Regions from separate parts of the Streptomyces sp. NPDC090077 genome, predicted to be linked through region 2. Evidence: riboswitches for the same ligand, from Rfam matches in the RefSeq annotation. Region 2 holds a riboswitch; the other holds the start of a gene.
The links. Region 2 has a riboswitch for glycine ahead of gcvP (aminomethyl-transferring glycine dehydrogenase). Riboswitches for the same ligand answer to the same signal wherever they lie in the genome.
Positions count from the first base shown of each region.

Region 1: linked by a shared signal. The riboswitch ahead of gcvT (glycine cleavage system aminomethyltransferase GcvT) and the one ahead of gcvP (aminomethyl-transferring glycine dehydrogenase) in region 2 are both predicted to bind glycine.

Region 1 covers NZ_JBIVEG010000022.1:103,954-115,296, forward strand. Annotated here, with positions in the region: gene ACIPW5_RS29325 (L-serine ammonia-lyase) at 180-1,562, opposite strand; gene glyA (serine hydroxymethyltransferase) at 1,850-3,106, opposite strand; gene gcvH (glycine cleavage system protein GcvH) at 3,124-3,507, opposite strand; gene gcvT (glycine cleavage system aminomethyltransferase GcvT) at 3,587-4,702, opposite strand; glycine riboswitch at 4,883-4,986, opposite strand; gene ACIPW5_RS29345 (AAA family ATPase) at 5,195-5,854, shown strand; gene ACIPW5_RS29350 (enhanced serine sensitivity protein SseB) at 6,023-6,763, shown strand; gene ACIPW5_RS29355 (enhanced serine sensitivity protein SseB C-terminal domain-containing protein) at 6,826-7,566, shown strand; gene ACIPW5_RS29360 (ABC transporter permease) at 8,188-9,180, shown strand; gene ACIPW5_RS29365 (ABC transporter substrate-binding protein) at 9,275-10,984, shown strand; gene ACIPW5_RS29370 (ABC transporter permease) at 11,194-11,343, shown strand, end outside.
Region 2 covers NZ_JBIVEG010000034.1:8,641-19,983, forward strand. Annotated here, with positions in the region: gene ACIPW5_RS34405 (MerR family transcriptional regulator) at 1-206, shown strand, start outside; gene ACIPW5_RS34410 (DNA polymerase IV) at 274-1,677, shown strand; gene ACIPW5_RS34415 (PRC-barrel domain-containing protein) at 1,674-2,063, opposite strand; glycine riboswitch at 2,151-2,249, shown strand; gene gcvP (aminomethyl-transferring glycine dehydrogenase) at 2,445-5,330, shown strand; gene ACIPW5_RS34425 (DUF5999 family protein) at 5,459-5,647, opposite strand; gene ACIPW5_RS34430 (hypothetical protein) at 5,908-6,528, opposite strand; gene ACIPW5_RS34435 (glutamate-cysteine ligase family protein) at 7,023-8,558, shown strand; gene ACIPW5_RS34440 (CPBP family intramembrane glutamic endopeptidase) at 8,682-9,479, shown strand; gene ACIPW5_RS34445 (PhzF family phenazine biosynthesis protein) at 9,483-10,301, opposite strand; gene ACIPW5_RS34450 (PadR family transcriptional regulator) at 10,503-11,117, shown strand; gene ACIPW5_RS34455 (SRPBCC family protein) at 11,220-11,343, opposite strand, start outside.

The DNA.
Region 1 (11,343 bases), on a different contig from region 2:
ACAGCAAGGGGGTAAGGCGGTTGGCCGACCGCCCGGGGGTGACGCGACGTCGCGTGACCAGAGTGGCGCACGTGATCATCGAGAAACCAGCCCGGACCTGCTTCTTCCCTCGCAAGCGTGATCAACTCGGTCCAAACCCCGAACTGGAGGTCATTTTCGTTTTTCCCGGATCCCGGGGATCAGCACTCGATGACGTTGACCGCGAGGCCGCCGCGGGCCGTCTCCTTGTACTTGATCTTCATGTCGGCGCCGGTCTCCTTCATGGTCTTGATGACCTTGTCGAGGGAGACCTTGTGGCTGCCGTCCCCGCGCATCGCCATCTTCGCGGCGGTGACGGCCTTGACGGCGGCCATGCCGTTGCGCTCGATGCAGGGGATCTGGACCAGGCCGCCGACCGGGTCGCAGGTCAGGCCGAGGTTGTGCTCCATGCCGATCTCGGCGGCGTTCTCGACCTGCTCGGGGGTGCCGCCCAGCACCTCGGCGAGGGCGCCCGCCGCCATCGAGCAGGCGGAGCCCACCTCGCCCTGGCAGCCGACCTCGGCGCCGGAGATCGAGGCGTTCTCCTTGAAGAGCATGCCGATCGCGCCCGCGGCGAGCAGGAAGCGGACCACGCCGTCCTCGTCCGCGCCGGGCACGAAGTTCACGTAGTAGTGCAGGACGGCCGGCAGGACGCCCGCGGCGCCGTTCGTGGGGGCGGTCACCACGCGCCCGCCCGCGGCGTTCTCCTCGTTGACGGCCATCGCGTAGATCGTCGTCCACTCGCTGCGGTGCATCATCGGGTCGCCCTCGGTGCGCAGCTGGCGCGCCGTGGACGCGGCGCGGCGCTTGACGCGCAGGCCGCCCGGGAGGATGCCCTCGCGGGACATGCCGCGCGAGACGCAGGACTGCATGACCCGCCAGATCTCCAGGAGGCCCTCGCGGATCTCCTCCTCGGTGCGCCAGGCCTTCTCGTTCTCCAGCATCAGGGAGGAGATCGACAGGCCCGTCTCGTTCGCCAGGCGCAGCATCTCGTCACCCGAGCGGAAGGGGTACTTCAGCACGGTGTCGTCGAGCTTGATCCGGTCCTCGCCGACCGCGTCCTCGTCGACGACGAAGCCGCCGCCCACCGAGTAGTAGGTCTTCTCCAGCAGCGGGGCGCCGGAGGCGTCGTACGCGAAGAGGGTCATGCCGTTGGCGTGGTAGGGCAGCGAGCGGCGGCGGTGCAGGATCAGCTGGCTCGGCTCGTGGAAGTCGATCTCGTGGGCACCGCCTATGTCCGTACCCAGCAGCCGCAGCTTGCCGCTCTTGCGGATCCGCTCCACCTCGTCGTCGGCGGTCTCGACGTTCACCGTGCGGGGGGAGTGGCCCTCCAGGCCGAGCAGGACCGCCTTGGGCGTGCCGTGGCCGTGGCCGGTCGCGCCGAGGGAACCGAAGAGCTCCGCCCGCACGGCGGCCGTCTGGGCGAGGAGGCCGTCCTTCTTCAGCCGCGTCACGAACATGCGCGCCGCGCGCATCGGGCCGACCGTGTGGGAGGAGGACGGGCCGATGCCGATGGAGAAGAGGTCGAAGACGGAGATGGCCACTGGCGGACTCCCTTGTCTGCTCGTGGGGTGGAGAGGGGGCAGGGGTGTGGTGATCAAGACGGGGTGATCTGCGGATTTTGTCCGGCAGACGAGCGTAACGCGTGGAGATGAACGGTTCGCCTCCCGGACGGGGCCGCCAGGAGTGAGCCGGGTCGCGTTCCGGTGCCGGAGGGCCCGGGCGGCCCCGTCAGGGGGGTGCGGGGCGCCGGGGAGTGCCCGTACGGGTGCGGGCGGTCATGAAAAGGGCCCGGCCTTGTGGGAAACAAGGCCGGGCCCCCGGTCCGCGCCTAGAGCGACGGGTACAGCGGGAACTTCCCGGCCAGGGCCGAGACGCGCGCCTTGAGGTCGGCGGCGTCGTAGCTCGGCTTCAGCGCCTGCGCGATGATCTCGGCGACCTCGGTGAACGCCTCGGCGTCGAAGCCGCGGGTCGCGAGGGCCGGCGTGCCGATCCGCAGACCCGAGGTGACCATCGGGGGCCGCGGGTCGTTCGGGATGGCGTTGCGGTTGACCGTGATCCCGACCTCGTGGAGGCGGTCCTCGGCCTGCTGGCCGTCCAGCTCGGAGTTGCGCAGGTCGACCAGGACCAGGTGCACGTCCGTGCCGCCGGTGAGCACGTCCACGCCCACGGCCTTGACGTCGTCCTGGACCAGGCGGGCGGCGAGGATCTTCGCGCCCTCCAGGGTGCGCTCCTGGCGCTCCTTGAACTCCGGCGAGGCCGCGACCTTGAAGGAGACGGCCTTGGCCGCGATCACGTGCTCCAGCGGGCCGCCCTGCTGGCCGGGGAAGACCGCGGAGTTGATCTTCTTGGCCAGCTCCTGCGTCGACAGGATCACACCGCCGCGCGGACCGCCGAGGGTCTTGTGCGTGGTGGTGGTGACGACGTGGGCGTGCGGCACCGGGTTCGGGTGCAGGCCCGCGGCGACCAGGCCCGCGAAGTGGGCCATGTCGACCATCAGGTACGCGCCGACCTCGTCCGCGATCCGGCGGAACGCGGCGAAGTCCAGCTGGCGCGGGTAGGCGGACCAGCCGGCGACGATCAGCTGCGGCTTGGACTCCTTGGCGAGGCGCTCGACCTCGGCCATGTCGACCTGGCCGTCCTCGCCGACGTGGTACGGGACCACGTTGTAGAGCTTGCCGGAGAAGTTGATCTTCATGCCGTGGGTCAGGTGACCGCCGTGGGCCAGGTTCAGGCCCATGATCGTGTCGCCCGGCTTCAGCAGCGCGAACATCGCGGCGGCGTTCGCCTGCGCACCGGAGTGCGGCTGGACGTTCGCGGCCTCGGCACCGAACAGCGCCTTGATGCGGTCGATCGCGATCTGCTCGACCACGTCGACGTGCTCGCAGCCGCCGTAGTAGCGGCGGCCCGGGTAGCCCTCGGCGTACTTGTTGGTCAGGACCGAGCCCTGGGCCTCCATGACGGCGACCGGAGCGAAGTTCTCCGACGCGATCATTTCCAGGGTCGACTGCTGGCGTACGAGCTCCGCGTCGACGGCGGCGGCGACGTCGGGGTCGAGCTCGTGGAGGGGGGTGTTCAGAACGGACATTCAGGGCCCCTGGGGTGTCAGTTGTCGGAGTGGGTGAGCGCGGCGTACTCGTCGGCGGAGAGCGCGTCCTTCGGCTCCTCCGACAGGCGCACCTTGAACAGCCAGCCACCCTCGAACGGGGCGGAGTTCACCAGCGACGGGTCGTCCACGACGTCCTGGTTGAACTCGGTGATCTCACCGGAGACGGGGGAGTACAGGTCGCTGACCGACTTGGTCGACTCCAGCTCGCCACAGGTCTCGCCCTCGGTGACGGTCTCGCCGACCTCGGGGAGCTGGGCGTAGACGACGTCACCGAGCGCGGTGGCCGCGAACTCCGTGATGCCGACCGTCGCGACGCCGTCCACGGCGTCCGACAGCCACTCGTGCTCCTTGGTGTAACGCAGCTGCTGGGGGTTGCTCATGACCTGATTCTCCTGGATGCGGGGAGGTGGATACGAATGGTGGTCTTGCGTACTGAGACGGGGGAGCCCGGTACGAGGGTTACTTCTGCCGCTTGTAGAAGGGCAGGGCCACGACCTCGTACGGCTCATGCGTACCGCGAATGTCCACGCCGACGCCGGAGGTGCCGGGCGCGGCGTGCTCCGCGTCGACGTACGCCATCGCGATCGGCTTGCCCAGCGTCGGGGACGGGGCGCCCGAGGTGACCTCGCCGATGACCTCGCCGCCGGCGACGACCGGGAAGCCGGCGCGCGGGACGCGGCGGCCCTCGGCGATCAGGCCGACCAGCTTGCGCGGCGGCTTGGTGGCCGCGACCTCGGCGGCGGCCTCCAGGGCGGCGCGGCCGACGAAGTCGCCCTCCTTCTCGAACTTCACGACCCGGCCCAGCCCGGCGTCGAAGGGAGTGAGGGCGGTGGTCAGCTCGTGCCCGTACAGCGGCATGCCCGCCTCCAGGCGCAGCGTGTCGCGGCAGGACAGGCCGGCCGGCACCAGACCGGCGCCCGCGCCCGCCTCGGTCAGCGCCTGCCACAGCTGCACGGCGTGCTCGGGGGAGACGAACAGCTCGAAGCCGTCCTCGCCGGTGTAGCCGGTACGGGCGATCAGCGCGGGCACGCCCGCGACGGTGCCCGGCAGGCCCGCGTAGTACTTCAGACCGTCCAGGTCGGCGTCCGTGAGCGACTTCAGGATGCCGGGGGACTCCGGGCCCTGGACGGCGATCAGCGCGTACGCGTCACGGTCGTCGCGGACCTCGGTGTCGAAGCCGGAGGCGCGCGCGGTGAGCGCGTCCAGCACGACCTGGGCGTTGGAGGCGTTGGCGACGACCATGTACTCGGTCTCGCCGAGGCGGTAGACGATCAGGTCGTCCAGGATCCCGCCGTCCTCCTGACAGATGTGCGTGTAGCGGGCGCGGCCGACGCCGACGGTGGAGATGTTCCCGACGAGGGCGTAGTCCAGCGCCTTCACGGCCTCCGGGCCGGTCAGCGTGATCTCGCCCATGTGGGACAGGTCGAACAGGCCGGCCTTGGTGCGCACGGCGTTGTGCTCGTCGCGCTCACTGGCGTAGCGCAGCGGCATGTCCCAGCCCGCGAAGTCGGTCATGGTCGCACCGAGCGAGCGGTGCAGCGCGTCGAGCGCGGTCAGGCGGGGGGCAGTGCTCATGGGTGTGGCTCCCGGGTCCCAGGGCATGACATGACGAGGAGGTTCCTCCCCATCTGTCATCGGAACCTGAGAGGTTCGCCGAGAGTTCCCGGAGGGGGAACGCCGACTTGCACCTTGGGTGGAGCACGCGCCGGACGTCCGTCGGGGACGGACGCGGCGGGGCTCGCTTTTCAGATCTGCCTCATCCACGCGGTACGGGGCCTGAGAGATTCAAGGGAGGTACTTGCTCCTTCGGCGCCCGGGCACGGCCTCACGGCCTGCCGGGACTCTCCCGCGCGGATTCAAGCGGCCGGTATGCAGTTTGGTGTCCAGATGGCGCACATCATTGCACGGGACGGCCGGGAGAGGGCAGAGGGGCCCGGAAGAACCTGCGGTCCGGACGGGGCCGGCCGTCCGCGCTGTGGAATGCCCGGCCGCAACCGGGGCCGTCGGATTACCGTCTCTTTACATTCAGTGGGCATGGGGCCCTCGCGGCCCGATTCGGGGGAGACGATCACTGTGCGGAGACTCGGAGTGGCTACGACGACAGGCGCCGTCGGGGCGGTCCCGGCGGCGCGGAGCACCGCCCGGCCCGCGGCGGGCGGCGGACCGGTCCGCGACCTGCGCGGACAGCCCGCGCGGCCGCACCGGCTGGGCTACGCCGCCGGGGACATCGTGGTGGTCTCCGGGCTGCCCGGCGGCGGCAAGAGCACCCTGATCAAGCGGGCCGCCGAAGCCGGCATCGACTCGCAGGACACCCGGGAGCGCTGGGAGCGCCGCATGCCGTCCCGCCTGCCGTACGCGGTGTACCGGCCGCTGGTGCGCGCCGCCCACTACGGGGGGCTCTGGCGCGAGCTGCGCTCCGGCGCCTCTGTGGTGGTCCACGACTGCGGCACCCAGCCGTGGGTCCGGGGCCTGCTGGCCGCCGTCGCCCGGCGGCGCGGGCGGGCGCTGCACCTGCTGCTGCTGGACACCACCCCCGAGGAGGCCCTGTCCGGGCAGGCGGTCCGGGGCCGGCGGGTGTCGGCGTACGCCTTCGCCCGGCACCGGGGGGCGGTGTCCCGGCTGCTGCGCGGCGCGGAGGCCGGCCGCGCCCCCCGCGGCTGCGCCTCGGTCACCCTCCTGGACCGCCCTTCGGCTGCCGCCGTCACCCGGATCACGTTCGGGAGCTGACTCCGCCCCCGGATTCCGGCCCGCGCGGCGTTCGAGCGCAACGGGGTCCGGGGGAGGGCAGGGGACCTCGCCCCGCGCAGCGGCGCAGCCCCCCGCACCCGACCCACCGGCCCCGGCCCCGATAGCCTCGGGGCCACACAAGGCGGACCCACACGGAGGCACGGGCAGATGCAGGCGCAAGGCAACGGCTGGCCGGCGAACGAGTTGGAGCAGGTGCTCGGGGCGGCGCTCGGCCGGGCGGACGCCGGCCCGCGGATCATCGAGGCGCTCGGCCGCAGCCAGGTCTGGATCCCGCTGCCGGCCGGCGGCGGCCCCGACAGCACCTCCCTCGACCTCCCCACGATGCTGATCGACGGCGCGGCGTACGTCCCCGTCTACAGCTCCGAGGCCCAGTTCCGCTTCGCGGCCGGCCCCGCCATGGACTTCGCGGTGGCCCCCGCCGTCGAGTTCGCCCGTGGCCTGCCCCCGCAGCTCGGCATCGCCGTGAACCCCGAGGGGGCCGTCGGGGTCCCGCTGCCGCCGGCCGCCGTAGCGGAGCTGTGCCGGGCCGGGCGCAGCGAGCTCGACGGCCCGGCCACCGGCGGCCGCGTCCGGCTCTTCGAGCCCGACTGGCAGGACGACCCGGTCGACTTCCTCGCCGTCGCCGCCGAGGAGTTCCGGGCCACCGGAGCCGTCGCCTCCGCCCACCGCTGCCTGGCCAGCGTCGAGGGCGGCGAGCCCCAGCTCTACATCGGAGTCCGCCTGGTGGGATGGGATCCCGAATCCCGCAGCGCCCCGCTGGAGGCGCTCGGCCGCGCCCTGGGCCGCGTACCGGCGCCCTGGCCGGTGCAGTTGATCCTGCTGGACGCCGCCGAGGACCCGGTCACGGAGTGGATTCGTGAGCGCGTACGCCCCTTCTACCTCCCGTAGCGCCGCTTAAGCTGGTCGGGACGTGTGGACGACGGGCGGACGAAGACGAAGAGGGGTACCGGGTGAGTGCGTCAGGCACGGCCGCGGCCGGGCAGGTCGAGCACATGCTGCGCCAGGTGACTCCCGGGCGCTATGAGAGCTATGAGTCATTCCTGCACGCCCTCGCCGAGGGCAGGCTGTGGATGCTCCTGTGGCAGGGGCAGCCGGGCTCACCGGACGCCCAGTACGGCGGCATGGAGGTCGAGGGGCTGGGCTACGCCCCCTGCGTGACCTCGCCGCAGGAACTGGCCGCGAGCGGCTGGAACCGCGGCTACGAGGTGGTCACGGGCCGGGACATCGCCCGCGCCCTCTACCCGGACCGCTGGGGCCTGTGGGTCAACCCGCACGCCCAGGGCGGCGGCCTCGGCATCCCCTGGGCCGACCTGCGCCGGGTCGCCACCGGCCTGGACCGGATGCCGGCGGGCCCGCTGCGGCTGTCCGAGCCGGCCCTGGAGCTCCCGCAGTTCTACGGGCTGCTGACCCAGCACGCGCACCGCACGCCGGCCGTGCGGTCGCTGCGCCGCGCCTGGGTGCAGCCCTCGCTCGGGTCCGCGTACCTCGCGGTGGGACTCGACCTGTACGACGCCTCGGCGCCCGCGCTGGAGTCCGTGCGGGAGATGATGCGCCAGTCGGTCGGCGTCGTGCCCGAGGGGGTCCCGGTGTGCACGGTCGCGCTCGCGGACGAGCACGATCCGGTGGCGATGTGGCTGCGTTCGCAGACCCGTCCCTTCTACGACCGCGAGGGGCAGGCCGCCGCCTACTGACCTCCTCAGGGGGGTGGGGAGACGCTTTCCCCGAGCTCCCTACAGGGATTTCCGGGGTGCGCCCGCACTCTGGGACGACCCCGTCCGACGGACACCAGGCCGCCGGGAACCACGGTTCCCGGCGGCCTTCGTCTTGTCCGGATTTCGCCGTAGGTGGGCGCCCAATTGGCGTGCTCCTCCCTACAGTTGGGCGTGATGTCCGTTTGCGTACCGAACGGACGGTCTTGCTCCGCTGAGCCGTGAACGGAGTCCGGATAACGGGAACCCCGGCCTCAGATCACGGTTGCGCATCCATTCATCTGCGGGTCTGGCGGCTGGTCGAGCGCCCAATGAAGACTCCCCACCCAAGAGCCGGTCAGTCCTCCAGGACCCGGTTCGGCACGTGGACTCCGCCGCTCGTCCCGACGTGGCGCTTCCGCACTTCCCGCACTTCAGCTGCACCGCACCGCACGCACCGCACCCTGCTCCACCCACAGCACGGCCGCACTGCCAGCACTGCCAGCACCTCGCACCTCGTACGCGTTCACGTGCCCCGAGCACGGGAGCGCCACTCCGCACCAACGCCGCCACAGCGGCGGGCATGGGCCGACCACCCGTCGGCCGAGAGGGGTCCCCACCACGATGACGGCACCACTGCACGACACGGACGCGGAATCACCCGCACCCGTGTCCGTAGCCGAAGTCCCTGCCAAGGCCATCGAAGGCCGCTCGCCCGGCCGCATCGCCTGGATGCGGCTCAAGCGCGACAAGGTCGCGCTGACCGGCGGCGTGATCGTGATCCTCCTGATCCTGGTGGCGGTCTTCGCGCCGCTGATCGTGAACCTGCTGGGCCACGACCCCAACGAGTTCCACGAGGACATGATCGATCCGGACCTGGGCACACCGCTCGGCTCCTTCGGCGGCATCAGCTCCGACTTCCTGCTGGGCGTCGAACCGACCAACGGGCGCGACGTGTTCAGCCGGATCGTCTACGGCGCCCGCATCTCGCTGGTCGTCGCCTTCCTGGCGGCCTTCGTCTCGGTCGTCCTCGGCAGCCTCCTGGGCGCCCTCGCCGGGTTCCTCGGCGGCTGGGTGGACGGGGTCATCAGCCGCCTGATGGACCTGCTGCTGGCCTTCCCGCAGCTGCTGTTCACCATCGCCCTGGTCTCCGTGGTCCCCAACTCCGTCTGGGGCTTCGAGGGTTCGGGCGTCCGGATGGGCGTGCTCATCCTGGTCATCGGCTTCTTCGGCTGGCCGTACATCGGCCGCATCGTCCGGGGACAGACGATCTCCCTGCGGGAGCGCGAGTACGTCGAGGCCGCGCGCAGCCTCGGAGCCGGCCGCGGCTACATCCTCCTGAAGGAACTGCTGCCGAACCTGGTCGCGCCGATCCTCGTCTACGCGACGCTGATCATCCCGACCAACATCCTGACCGAAGCGGCCCTCAGCTTCCTGGGCGCCGGCGTCAAGCCGCCCACCGCTTCCTGGGGAAAGATGCTCTCCGACGCCGTCCCCATCTACCAGGACGACCCCATGTACATGGTGGTTCCCGGTATGACGATCTTCATCACCGTCCTGGCGTTCAACCTCTTCGGGGACGGGCTGCGTGACGCACTCGACCCCAAGGGCAGCTGAACCGCTTCTTCGATTCACCACCTATGGAGGTTGGACAACCGTGACCCGCAGAAAGCAGGCTCTCGCGATCACCGCCGTGATCGCCGCCCTCTCGATGACCGCCGCGTGCGGTGACAACGCGGCCAAGAAGGACGACAAGGCCGACGGCGACAGCGGCAAGGGCTACAGCGGTGCCGCCACCGCCGTGATCAACCCCTCGGACGCCAAGGGCGGCGAGCTCAAGCTCTGGTCCCCGCAGGACGTCGACTACCTCGACCCGGCGCGCGCCTACTACGGCTTCGTCTGGAACATGCAGCGCCTCTACGTGCGCAGCCTGCTGGCCTACGACGCCAAGCCGGGCAAGGACGGCACGAAGGTCGTCCCCGACCTCGCCGAGGCCCTGCCGGTCATCAGCAACGACGGCAAGACCTACACCCTGAAGCTCAAGGACGGGGTGAAGTTCGAGGACGGCACGCCGATCACCTCGAAGGACATCAAGTACGGCGTCGAGCGCGTCTTCGCGCAGGACGTGCTGTCCGGCGGTCCGACCTACCTGATCGACCTCCTCGACCAGGGCCAGAAGTACCCCGGCCCGTACAAGGACACCGACCCGAACAAGATGGGTCTGAAGACGGTCGAGACGCCGGACGACAAGACGATCGTCTTCAACCTGGCGAGCGCGAACTCCGACTTCAGCTACCTGCTGGCCATGCCGTCCTCCTCGCCGGTCCCGGCGGGCAAGGACACCGGCGCCACGTACACCAACAAGCCGATGTCCACCGGCCCGTACAAGGTCGAGAGCTTCACCGCCGGCAAGGGCGCGACCTTCGTCCGCAACGAGAACTGGGACCCGAAGACGGACCCGATCCGCAAGGGTCTGCCGGACAAGGTCTCCTTCACGGTCACCACCAACCCGGACGACATGGACCAGCGCCTGCTCTCGGGCGACATCGACATGGCCGTCGACGGCACCGGTGTCCAGCAGGCCGCGAAGAACAAGATCCTCAAGGACGAGAAGCTCAAGGCCAACGCGGACAACCCGTTCACGGGCTACATCCGCTACTTCGCCTTCCCGCAGACGGTCGCGCCGTTCGACAACATCGAGTGCCGCAAGGCCGTCATCTACGCGGCCGACCCGAAGTCCCTGCAGACCGCCCGTGGCGGCCCGACCAGCGGTGACCTCGGCGCGAACATGCTGCCGGCCGGTGTCCCCGGCTCGGACAAGAGCTACGACCCCTTCGGCCTGACGAAGGGCAAGCCGCAGGAGGCCAAGGCCAAGGAGGCCCTCAAGGCCTGTGGCAAGCCCGACGGCTTCGAGACCGTCATCGCGGTGCGCAACAACCGCGCCCCCGAGGTGAAGACGGCCGAGTCCCTGCAGGCCTCGCTCGCCAAGGTCGGCATCAAGGCGACCATCGACCAGTTCGACGGCAAGCTCTCCTCCTCCACGATCGGTTCGCCCGAGAACGTGAAGAAGAAGGGCTACGGCATCATCGTCATGGGCTGGGGCGCCGACTACAACTCCGGCGCGGGCTTCCTGCAGCCGCTGGTCGACGGATCGTTCATCCTGCCGAACGGCAACAACAACTACACCGAGGTCAACGACAGCGAGATCAACGGCCTGTTCGACCAGGCCGCTGCTGCCGCCACCCCGGAGGCTGCTGCTCCGTTCTACGGGACGATCAACAAGAAGGTCATGGACAAGGCGCTCTACCTGCCGATCAACTTCGACAAGGCGCTCGTCTACCACAACCCGCGCCTGACGAACGTCTTCTTCAACGAGTCCTTCGGCAAGATCGACCTCGCCACCGTGGGCATCAAGCAGTAGTCGCACAGCAGCAGAACCAGCGGGCCGCCCGGTGATGCGCCGGGCGGCCCCTGCAGCCCGGCCGACCGCCGGGCCCGCAACCGCAACTCAGCACGTAAGTAAGTGCCTTCACCGCACATGCGCTAGTCCGAAGGGCAGGTGAAGGCCGCAGGCGCTGGCCGCCGCCCCCACGAGGGGCGGCGGCCACCAGCCCCGGGCGGCCGACTGCAGTGCTCGTCTACCTCATACGGCGGCTGTTCAACGTCGCCGCCACGCTGCTGGTGGTCTCCGTGGTCACCTTCGGCATCTTCTTCGCGGTCCCGAAGCTGACCGGCAGCGATCCCGCGCTCATGTACGCAGGCCGGGAGACCAACGAGACC
Region 2 (11,343 bases):
CCGTCTACGAGTGCACCTCCCCGGACCAGGTGGTCAGCCTGCTCCAGGGCGGCCAGGGCGTCTTCGGCATCGCGGTGGGCGTCGTCTGGCGCGACGTCGAGAACGCGCTGTCGCAGCTGCACGGGGAGCGCGTGGACACCGGGGAGACCCTGGTCGGCCACAACCCGGCCGATGAGCTGGCGGCCCGCCGGAACCGGGCCGTCTGACGCCCTTGCGGCGCCCCGCGGGCCGGTGACCACCGTGTTGTCAGTGGCGTAGGGCAGCATCGGGGGCGTGAGAGCCGCGCCGACCATCCTGCACCTGGACATGGACGCCTTCTACGCCTCCGTGGAGCAGGCGTCGAAGCCCAGCCTGCGCGGGAAGGCCGTGATCGTCGGCGGGCTCGGGCCGCGCGGGGTCGTGGCCACCGCCTCGTACGAGGCCCGCCGGTTCGGGGTGCACTCGGCGATGCCGACCGCGCAGGCCCGCCGGCTCTGCCCGAACGGCGCCTACCTGATTCCGCGCTTCAGCCTCTACCGCGAGGTCAGCGAGCTGGTCATGGGCCTGCTGCGGGACCTGTCGCCGCTGGTGGAGCCGCTCAGCCTGGACGAGGCCTTCGTGGACCTGGAGGCGGGCGGGGCGGCCTTCGACTCCGCGGGCGCCCGCGCCGCGGGGGAGCGGCTGCGGGCCGACATCACCGCCCTCACGGGACTCAGCGGCTCGGTGGGCCTGGCCGGCTCCAAGATGCTGGCCAAGATCGCCTCCGAGGAGGCCAAGCCCGACGGGCTGCTGCTGATCGCACCGGGCACCGAGCGCGCGCTCCTCGCGCCCATGCCGGTGCGCACCCTGCCCGGGGTGGGGCCGGCCACCGGGGAGCACCTGCGCCGGGCCGGGATCACCACCGTGGGGGAGCTGGCCGAGGCCGGCGAGGACGAACTGGTGCGGATGGTGGGCCGGGCGCACGGCGTGGGGCTCCACCGGATGGCGCTGGGGCTGGACGACCGGCCGGTGGTCGCCGAGCGGGACGCGAAGTCCGTCTCGGTGGAGGACACCTTCGACGTGGACCTGCACGACCGGGTGCGGATCCGGTATGAGGTGCAGCGGCTCGCCGACCGCTGCACGGGCCGGCTGCGCGCCTCGGGGCACTCGGGACGGACCATCGTCCTGAAGGTGCGCCGGTACGACTTCTCGACGCTGACCCGCTCCGAGACGCTGCGGGGCCCCACGGACGACCCGGCGGTGGTGCGGGAGGCGGCCGCGCGGCTGCTGGAGGGCGTGGACACCACGGGCGGGGTGCGGCTGCTGGGGGTGGGCGTGACGGGGCTCGCGGACTACACCCAGGAGGACCTCTTCGCCCAGGCGCTGGCCACCGCCGGGGCGGAGGGGGCCGGGCCCGGGGCGCAGGGGCTCGAGGAGGGCCCCGCCGGGCCCGCCGGGGAAGGCGCGCCCGGGCAGCCGCCCGCGCCCGCCCCGGAGGGCGCCGGGACGGCTCCCGCGCGGCACTGGTCGGCGGGCACCGACGTGCACCACGCGGTGTACGGACCGGGGTGGGTGCAGGGCAGCGGGCTCGGCCGGGTGACCGTACGGTTCGAGCAGCCCGGATCGCCCCCGGGCCGGGTCCGCACCTTCCTGCTGGACGACCCGGAGCTGGAGCCCTCCGACCCGCTGCCGCTGGTGGGGAGGGAAGACCCCTCCTAGGGGGTGTCCTGCGGGTGGGGGCGGAAGTCCGAGGGCAGGGCCACGTCCAGGCCGTAGTGGTGGTAGAGCTGGAGCTCCTGCTCGGGGGAGAGGTGGCGGCCGACCCCGAAGTCGGGGGCGCCCTTGATCAGGGAGCGTTCGAAGGGCACGCGCAGGGCGTCGTCCACCACTTCGCTGGGCTCCAGGGGGACGAAGGCGTCACGGCCGAAGAGGCCCGTCCGGACTGCGGCCCACTCCGGGACGCCGGTGGCGTCGTCGAGGTAGACCTCGTCCACGGTGCCGATCTTGGTGCCGTTGCGGTCGAACGCCTTGCGGCCGATCAGGCTGCGGGGATCGATGTCGGTCTGCACGGTCCCTCCGTACGGTCGCGGTGGTGCACAGCTCATCCGTAATGACTACAGAAGTGCATATTTCAAGAGGGGGCCACTCGAGGGAGGGTCGAGAACCTCGCTGGTAGGCTGGGTGACGGCTGTTGACCCTGTGCGGGAGAGTCCTCCGAGTGAGTTCGACGGAGGCGCCGAAGGAGCAAATCCTCCCCGGAATCTCTCAGGCATACGTACCGCACGTGAAGAGGCCACTCTGGAAAGCAGGGGCAGTACCGGGCCCGCAGTACCGGTCCTACCCCTCACCGACGGTGAAAGCCGGAGCTCTCGGGCGAACCCCGCGGCTCCGGTGAAGCTCTCAGGTTGAGATGACAGAGGGGGAGGCCGTCCGGGTGCCCGCGCCGTGGTGCCCCTCGCAGGTCATACGACCAGGAGGCCTCCGTTATGACCGCCAACCGCATTCCGCTCTCCCAGCTCGAGCGGGGCATCCCCTTCGAACAGCGTCACATCGGCCCGGACGCCGAAGCGCAGGCCAAGATGCTCGCCCAGGTGGGCTACGGCTCCCTCGACGAGCTGACCGCCGCCGCGGTACCGGATGTGATCAAGACCGCTGACGCGCTGAACCTGCCCGAGGCGCGCACCGAAGCCGAGGTGCTCGCCGAGCTGCGCTCGCTCGCCGACCGCAACCAGGTGCTCTCCTCGATGATCGGTCTCGGCTACTACGGGACCTTCACCCCGCCGGTGATCCTCCGCAACGTCATGGAGAACCCGGCCTGGTACACGGCGTACACCCCGTACCAGCCGGAGATCTCGCAGGGCCGCCTGGAGGCGCTGCTGAACTTCCAGACGGTCGTCGCCGAGCTGACCGGCCTGCCGACCTCCGGCGCCTCGCTGCTGGACGAGGGCACCGCCGCCGCCGAGGCGATGACCCTGGCCCGCCGCGTGGGCAAGGTCAAGGGCAACGTCTTCCTCGTCGACGCCGACGCGCTGCCGCAGACCATCGCCGTGATCGAGACCCGCGCCGAGCCGATCGGCATCGAGGTCGTCGTCGCCGACCTGTCCGAGGGCATCCCCGCCGAGATCGCCGAGCGCGGCGTCTACGGCGTGCTCCTGCAGTACCCCGGCGCCTCCGGCGCGGTCCGCGCGATCAAGCCGGTCATCGACCAGGCGCACGAGCTCGGCGCGGTCGTCACCGTCTCCGCCGACCTGCTCGCCCTGACCCTGCTGACCTCCCCGGGCGAGCTGGGCGCGGACATCGCCGTCGGCACCACCCAGCGCTTCGGCGTCCCGATGGGCTTCGGCGGCCCGCACGCCGGCTACATGGCCGTCCAGGCCAAGCACGCCCGCTCGCTGCCCGGCCGCCTCGTCGGCGTCTCCGTGGACGCGGACGGCAACAAGGCCTACCGCCTGGCCCTGCAGACCCGCGAGCAGCACATCCGCCGCGAGAAGGCCACCAGCAACATCTGCACCGCGCAGGTGCTGCTCGCCGTCATGGCCGGCATGTACGCCGTCTACCACGGCCCGGACGGCCTGAAGACGATCGCCGGCCGCACCCACCGCTACGCCGCCCTGCTCGCCGCGGGCCTGACGGCCGGCGGGGTCGAGCTCGTGCACGGCTCCTTCTTCGACACCGTCACCGCCCACGTGCCCGGCAAGGCCGCCGAGGTCGTCGCCGCCGCCCGCCGGGGCGGGGTCAACCTGTACCAGGCCGACGCCGACCACGTCTCGGCGTCCTGTGACGAGACCACCACGCGTGCCGACCTCGAAGCGGTCTGGGCGGCCTTCGGCGTCACCGCCGACGTCGAGGCCCTGGACGGGGTCACCGCCGACGCGCTGCCCGAGGGCCTGCTGCGCTCGGACGCGTACCTGACCCACCCGGTCTTCCACCAGCACCGCTCCGAGACCGCGATGCTGCGCTACCTGCGCAAGCTCTCGGACAAGGACTACGCGCTGGACCGCGGCATGATCCCGCTGGGCTCCTGCACCATGAAGCTGAACGCGACCACCGAGATGGAGCCGGTGACCTGGCCCGAGTTCGGCCAGCTGCACCCGTTCGCGCCGGTCGAGCAGGCCGGGGGCTACCTCACGCTCATCAACGAGCTGGAGGAACGTCTCTCCGAGGTCACCGGCTACGACAAGGTCTCCATCCAGCCGAACGCCGGCTCCCAGGGCGAGCTCGCCGGTCTGCTGGCCGTCCGCGCCTACCACCGCGCGAACGGCGACGAGCAGCGCACCATCTGTCTCATCCCGTCCTCCGCGCACGGCACCAACGCCGCGAGCGCCGTGATGGCCGGCATGAAGGTCGTCGTCGTCAAGACCGCCGACGACGGCGAGGTGGACGCGGACGACCTGCGCGCCAAGATCGAGCAGTACCGCAACGAGCTCGCCGTCCTCATGATCACCTACCCGTCGACGCACGGCGTGTTCGAGGAGCACGTCGCCGACATCTGCGCCCAGGTGCACGAGGCCGGCGGCCAGGTGTACGTGGACGGCGCCAACCTGAACGCCCTGGTGGGTCTGGCCAAGCCGGGCCACTTCGGCGGCGACGTCTCGCACCTGAACCTGCACAAGACCTTCTGCATCCCGCACGGCGGCGGCGGCCCGGGCGTCGGCCCGGTCGGTGTCCGGGCGCACCTGGCCCCGTACCTGCCGAACCACCCGCTCCAGCCGACCGCCGGCCCCGAGACGGGCGTCGGCCCGATCTCCGCCGCGCCGTGGGGCTCGGCGGGCATCCTGCCGATCTCCTGGTCGTACGTCCGCCTGATGGGCGGCGAGGGCCTCAAGCGCGCCACCCAGGTCGCGGTGCTCGGTGCCAACTACATCGCCAAGCGCCTGGAGCCCCACTACCCGGTCCTCTACACCGGTCCGGGCAACCTGGTCGCGCACGAGTGCATCATCGACCTGCGCCCGCTGTCGAAGGCCACGGGCGTGAGCGTCGACGACATCGCCAAGCGCCTGATCGACTACGGCTTCCACGCGCCGACCATGTCCTTCCCGGTGGCCGGCACGCTGATGATCGAGCCGACCGAGTCCGAGGACCTCGTCGAGATCGACCGCTTCTGCGACGCGATGATCGCCATCCGCGCCGAGATCGAGCGGGTCGCCGCCGGCGAGTGGCCGGTGGACGACAACCCGCTGGCCAACGCCCCGCACACCGCCGCGGCGCTCGGCGGCGAGTGGAACCACCCGTACGGCCGCGACGAGGCCGTCTTCCCGGCCGGGGTCACCGCCGCGGAGAAGTACTGGCCGCCGGTGCGCCGCATCGACGGTGCCTTCGGCGACCGGAACCTGGTCTGCTCCTGCCCGCCGCTGGACGAGTACGACAACTGAGCCGCGTCGGCGGGCCCGTCGGTGACGGGCCCGCCGGCACGGTGAGGACACGGTGAAGGGGCCGGTCCGGGAGCGTGGAGCTCCTGGACCGGCCCCTTCCGCGTCCGTGCGGTGTCTCCGGGTGCCCGTTACGCCGCCGCGAGCGGGCGGTGCGGGGCGATGATCTGTCCGTCCGGCAGCAGCTCACCGGTGTCCTCGAAGAGCAGGACGCCGTTGCACAGCAGGCTCCAGCCCTGTTCCGGGTGGTTGGCCACCGGGCGCGCGGCCTCCCGGTCGGCGGATTCTGATGACGGGCAGGCGGGCTGGTGCTGGCACATGGATGGGTTCTTTCGCTGCGGTGTGGTCTGTTCGCTACGGCTCGATGCGTGATTCATGGCCGTCCCCCTGGGTCGTCCCCGCACCTGCGGGGAGGATGTCCTCAGTGTTCCCCCAGGACGGCTGCTTCGCAGGTATTTCCCGGCAGCTGTCCTCTGGGAATGAGGACGCATCACCCGTGCGGGCGGTTCAGGCCAACTCCCCCGTCATTTCGGGTGGTTCGCATTGACCCGAGCGGACTAGGCCGAATGGGCCACTCGGGTCAAGCCGCCGGGGCGGCGAGGCTGGGCGGGACCGGTGGGGCGGCCGGGGTCAGCCGGTGGGTCAGCACGGGCAGCAGCTCCGCGACGGGGTGCGGCCGGAAAGGCGCGATCCCGGGCGGGGCCGGGGCCAGGGGCACCAGCAGGTCCGATGCGGCGGGGAGGCCCGCGGCGGCGTCGGCGCCGACCGCCCCGTGCAGCCACAGGGTCAGCATGTACAGCTCAGGTACGGACAGCAGCCTCGGCTGGTAGCCCTTGCCGAGCGACTCCGCCTGGCGCAGGGCGCGTTCGGTCGCGGCGACGTAGGGGCCCTCGAAGAAGTGGGAGAAGGCCCAGCCGTCCGGGGTCAGCCGGGTGTCGGCCGCTGCCACGAAGCGGTCGCCGTTGCGGATCAGGAACCGCCAGCCGGTGAGCCGGGTGCGGGGCGGGCGGCCGCCGGCCGCGTGTCCGGACACGCTCAGGCGGTCGAGCACGTGGACGGGAAGCGGGAGTTCGGCGGTCAGCGGGCCCTGGCACGCGCGCAGGGCGGGGGTGTGTGCCTCGTGGACGGCGGTGGGAGAACCGAGTGCCGCGAGAACGCTGCGCAGGGCGGGCGCGGGAGCCGGGGGAACATGCAGCGGCATGGTGGGTCGCCTCTCACTTGGGAGACCTGTGGTGCGGGGGAAGGTGCGGACGGCGCTGTCGCATTCTGGGGTCAGAGGTGGGCTTTGGGGCAATGGCCGCGCGCCAACTCTCTGCCTCGTTTGCGGAGTTTATACGACATGTGTTCACGCAGTGTTTCGGCTAGCCGTCCCGCCTATTGCCGGCAAGGCGCCTTCCGGTCCCGCTGTCATGGTATTCATGCCGCCTGTGCGCGGACATGCCGCGCTGACCTGGGAGGTTACCCCAAGGGTGCTCGGCTGGAAACCTTCGGCAATGAGGAATCGGCAAAGTCCAGCGGAAAATTGCGTTCCGCGGGTTGCCAGGTGAATGTGCCGGAGCGCCCATCGGGCCATACCGGCGCGCGCTCCCCGCCAAGGGCCCCGGAGCGGCGTTACGGATCGCGGCGTCTGGGCATCATCGAGGTTACGCGCGCCCGGGTGGACCGGGCCTGGCCCGCTCGAGGAGGGACGCTTCGATGGGGGAGAAGGTCGTGGCAGGCGGATTCGACCTGTCCGATCGGCATCGGTACCGGAGGAAGCTCCACGAGTGTCTGGAGGGGCTGGAGCGCCTTCTGGCGGAGAAGAGGTTCGATCGCCCCAAGAACATGATGGGACTGGAGATCGAGCTGAATCTCGCGGGTGCCGACGGAATGCCGCGCATGGTGAATGCGCAGGTGCTGGAGCGGATTGCGAGCCCTGATTTCCAGACCGAACTCGGAATGTTCAACCTGGAGGTGAACGTACTCCCGCACCGGCTCGACGGGAGGGTATTCGACCAGCTCTCGGAAGAACTGAGCGCGGGACTGCACTACGCCCACCGGCAGGCCGCGGAGATCGACGCGGGCGTCGTGATGATAGGGATCCTGCCCACGATCTCCCGCGCGGACCTGGCCCTGGCCAACCTGTCGGCGGTGGACCGCTACTCCCTGCTCAACGAGCAGATCCTGATGATGCGCGGGGAGGACTTCCGGCTCGACATCGAGGGGGTGGAGCGGCTGACCTGGAGCACCGGCTCGATCGTGCCGGAAGCCGCCTGCACCTCCGTGCAGCTGCACCTCCAGGTCACCCCCGCCCGGTTCTCCGACGTGTGGAACGCGGCGCAGGCGGTGACCGCCGTACAGATAGCGGTGGGGGCCAACTCGCCCTTCCTGTTCGGGCGCGAGCTGTGGCGCGAGTCGCGTCCGCCGCTGTTCACGCAGGCCACGGACACCCGTCCGCCCGAACTCCAGGCCCAGGGGGTGCGGCCGCGGACCTGGTTCGGCGAGCGCTGGGTGGACTCGGTGTACGAGCTCTTCGCCGAGAACGTCCGCTTCTTCCCCTCCCTGCTGCCGATATGCGACGAGGAGGAGCCGCTGCGGGTGCTCGCCGAGGGAGGGGTGCCGAGCCTCCAGGAGCTCGTGCTGCACAACGGCACGGTCTACCGGTGGAACCGGCCCGTCTACGGGGTCGCCGACGGGGTGCCGCACCTCAGGGTGGAGAACCGGGTCCTGCCCGCCGGGCCCACCGTGGCCGACGTCGTCGCCAACGCCGCCTTCTACTACGGACTCGTACGGACCCTCGCGGACGAGCCGCGCCCCGTGTGGACGCGGATGTCCTTCGCGGAGGCGGAGGCCAACTTCGACGCGGCCTGCCGGTACGGGATCGACGCGCGGATCCGGTGGCCGCGCAAGGGCCGGGCCGGGGGACTGGTGAGCGTGCCCGCGGTGCGGCTGGTGCTGGACGAGCTGCTGCCGATGGCCGCGGCCGGGCTGGACGCCTGGGGCATCGAACCCGCCGACCGGGACCACTACCTGGGGATCATCGAGGAGCGGTGCCGGCGCCGGGTGAACGGGGCGACCTGGCAGGTGGACACGTACCACCGCGCGCTCGCGGGCGGTCTGGAACGCGACGCCGCCCTCGCGGCGACCACCCGGCGCTACAGCGAGCTGATGCACAAGGGCGACCCCGTGCACACCTGGCCCGTGGGCCTGGAGGAGCAGGAGGTGGACTCCAGGCGGGCGGTCCGCCGCTGAGGGCCGCCCCGCACGGCCGCGCCCGTCACCCCGGGCCCGTCACCCCGATCCCGTCCCGCCGGACCGCTCCCGCCGCCGAGGGGGCAGTATGGGGTGGTGGTCGGAACGGGACGGGAGTCAGGCGTGCGGGTCGAGCCGGAACCGGTGGTCGTGGAACTGCGCGAGGACGGGCGCCGGGTCCTGCGCGACGAGACCCTGCTCGTGCTCGCGCTGTCGCTGGGCGCGAGCGGGGTCTCCGCGCTGATCAGCTTCATCGGCTCGCTCACCAAGCCGGGCGGCCTCAAGGACCAGGCCGCCACCCTCAACGGCTCCTACGCGCCCGGACGGCCCTGGCTGGACCTGGCCTGGCAGCTGTTCGGGATCGCCAGCGCGCTGGTCCCCGTCCTGCTCGTCGCGCACCTGCTCACCCGCGAGGGCGCACCGGGGCTGCGGGCCCTGGGCTTCGACCGCACCCGGCCCGGCTTCGACCTGGCCCGGGGAGCCCTGGTGGCCGCCGGCATCGGGAGCGCCGGGCTGGCCTTCTACCTGGCGGCCCGGGCCACCGGCTTCAACCTGACGGTGGTGCCGGAGGCCCTGCCCGACGTGTGGTGGAAGTTCCCCGTGCTGATCCTCTCCGCGGTGCAGAACTCCGTGGTGGAGGAGGTCATCGTGCTGGCGTACCTGCTGCGCCGGCTCGGCCAGCTGGGCTGGTCGCCGACGGCCGCGCTGCTCGCCAGCTCCCTGCTGCGCGGCTCGTACCACCTCTACCAGGGCATCGGCGGGTTCATCGGCAACGTGGTGATGGGCGTGGTCTTCGTCCTCGTCTACCGGCGCTGGGGCCGGGTCGGGCCCCTGGTCGTCGCGCACGCCCTGCTCGACATCGTGGCCTTCGGCGGGTACGCCCTGCTCGCCGGCAAGGTCGGCTGGCTCCCGACCCCCTGACGTCTACGGGGCGGTGAGCAGTTCGCCGTCGACGACGGTGACGGCGCGGCCGGTCAGGAGGGTGCGGTCGCCCACGAGCCGGACGCGGACCAGGCCCTGGCGCCTCCCGCCCTGGAGGCCGGTCAGCTCGGTGCGTCCCAGGCGCGCCGCCCAGAAGGGGGCCAGGGCGGTGTGCGCGCTGCCCGTCACCGGGTCCTCGTCGATGCCGACGGCGGGGAAGAAGCCGCGCGAGACGAAGTCGTAGCCGCGCGCGGGGTCCTCGGCCGGTGCGGTGACGACCACCCCGCGCCGGGCGTAGGCGCGCAGGGCCGCGTGGTCGGGCGCGAGTTCGCGCACGGTCCGCTCGTCGGCCAGCTCCACCACCAGGTCCCCGATGTGGGCGGCGGTGTCGTGGACCGACCTGGCCCGGGCGCCCAGCGCGCGGTCCACCTCGGGGACCGGCTCCAGCGGGGTCAGGGACGAGGTCGGGAAGTCCATCGTGACGGTGCCGTCCGCGGCGACCTCGGTGGTGAGGATCCCGCAGCGTGCGCGGAAGCGGACCGAGCCCCGGGCGAGCCCGGCGGCGGCGATGACGTGCGCGGTCGCGAGGGTCGCGTGCCCGCACATGTCCACTTCGGCGGCCGGGGTGAACCAGCGCAGGGCCCAGTCGGCGTCGCTCCCGGCCGGCAGGGGGTGGGCGAAGGCCGTCTCGGAGAGGTTCACCTCGGCGGCGACCTGCCGGAGCCAGGTGTCCGGAGGGAATCCGCCGTCGAGGAGGAGTACTCCGGCGGGGTTCCCCTGGAAGGGGCGGTCGGTGAAGGCGTCGACGATTCGGATGCGCATGGGCCGACCGTAGGGGGCTTCGGCGATGACGGACAAAGGCCAATTCCGGGTGACTGGACTGGTTGCGGCCGATCGGACGCCGACTGTCGGCGACAGTTTCCGATATATCGTTGACGCATCGCGATGGATCAGCGATAGTGAAGAAGTCGAAACGACGACTGGCATGACGGACATGGCAGAGATGACGAAAGGAGCGCAGTGATGCGTTCACGCGGACAGCACGACCACGGACATGACCACGGACGGGGCCACGGCCACTGCGGGCCGGACCGTCGGGAGGAGTTCAGGGGGCTGCGCGCCGCCTTCGGGCCGTTCGGGCCGCCCTTCGGGGGCGGGCCCTTCGGCGGGCGGGGCGGACGCGGCGGACCGCGCGGGCGGGCCAGGCGGGGCGACGTACGCGCCTCGATCCTGGCGCTGCTCGCCGACCGGCCGATGCACGGCTACGAGATGATCCAGGAGATCGGCGAGCGCAGCGGCGGGGCCTGGAAGCCCAGCCCCGGCTCGGTCTACCCGACCCTGCAGCTGCTGGAGGACGAGGGGCTGATCACCAGCGCGAGCGAGGGCGGCAAGAAGCTGTTCACGCTCACCGACGCCGGCCGCACCGAGGCCGAGTCGGGCCCGGACGCCCCCTGGGCGGACGCCGGGCGCGGCTTCGACTTCGAGGCGATGCACGAGGTCCGTGCCGCCGCCGGCGGTCTGATGGAGGCCTTCGGGCAGGTCTTCAAGACCGGCTCGCCCGAGCAGCGGGAGAAGGCCCTCGCGGTCATCAACGACGCCCGCAAGAAGCTGTACCTGATCCTGGCCGACGAACACTGAGGCAGGTCGCGTGCCCGGCCGGGACGCGTACCGGCCGGGCACGTGCAGGCGCGCCCCGCGGATCCACCCGCGGGGCGCGCCTCGTCGTGCGTCCGGGCCGGGTCAGGCGACCAGGGCGGCCAGCTTGCGCAGGGACTCGTTCAGCGCGGCCGTCGCGGAGTCCTTGAGCTTGCCCGCCATCAGCGAGACGGCGGCGCCCGTGAACTCGCCGTCGATGCGGACCTTC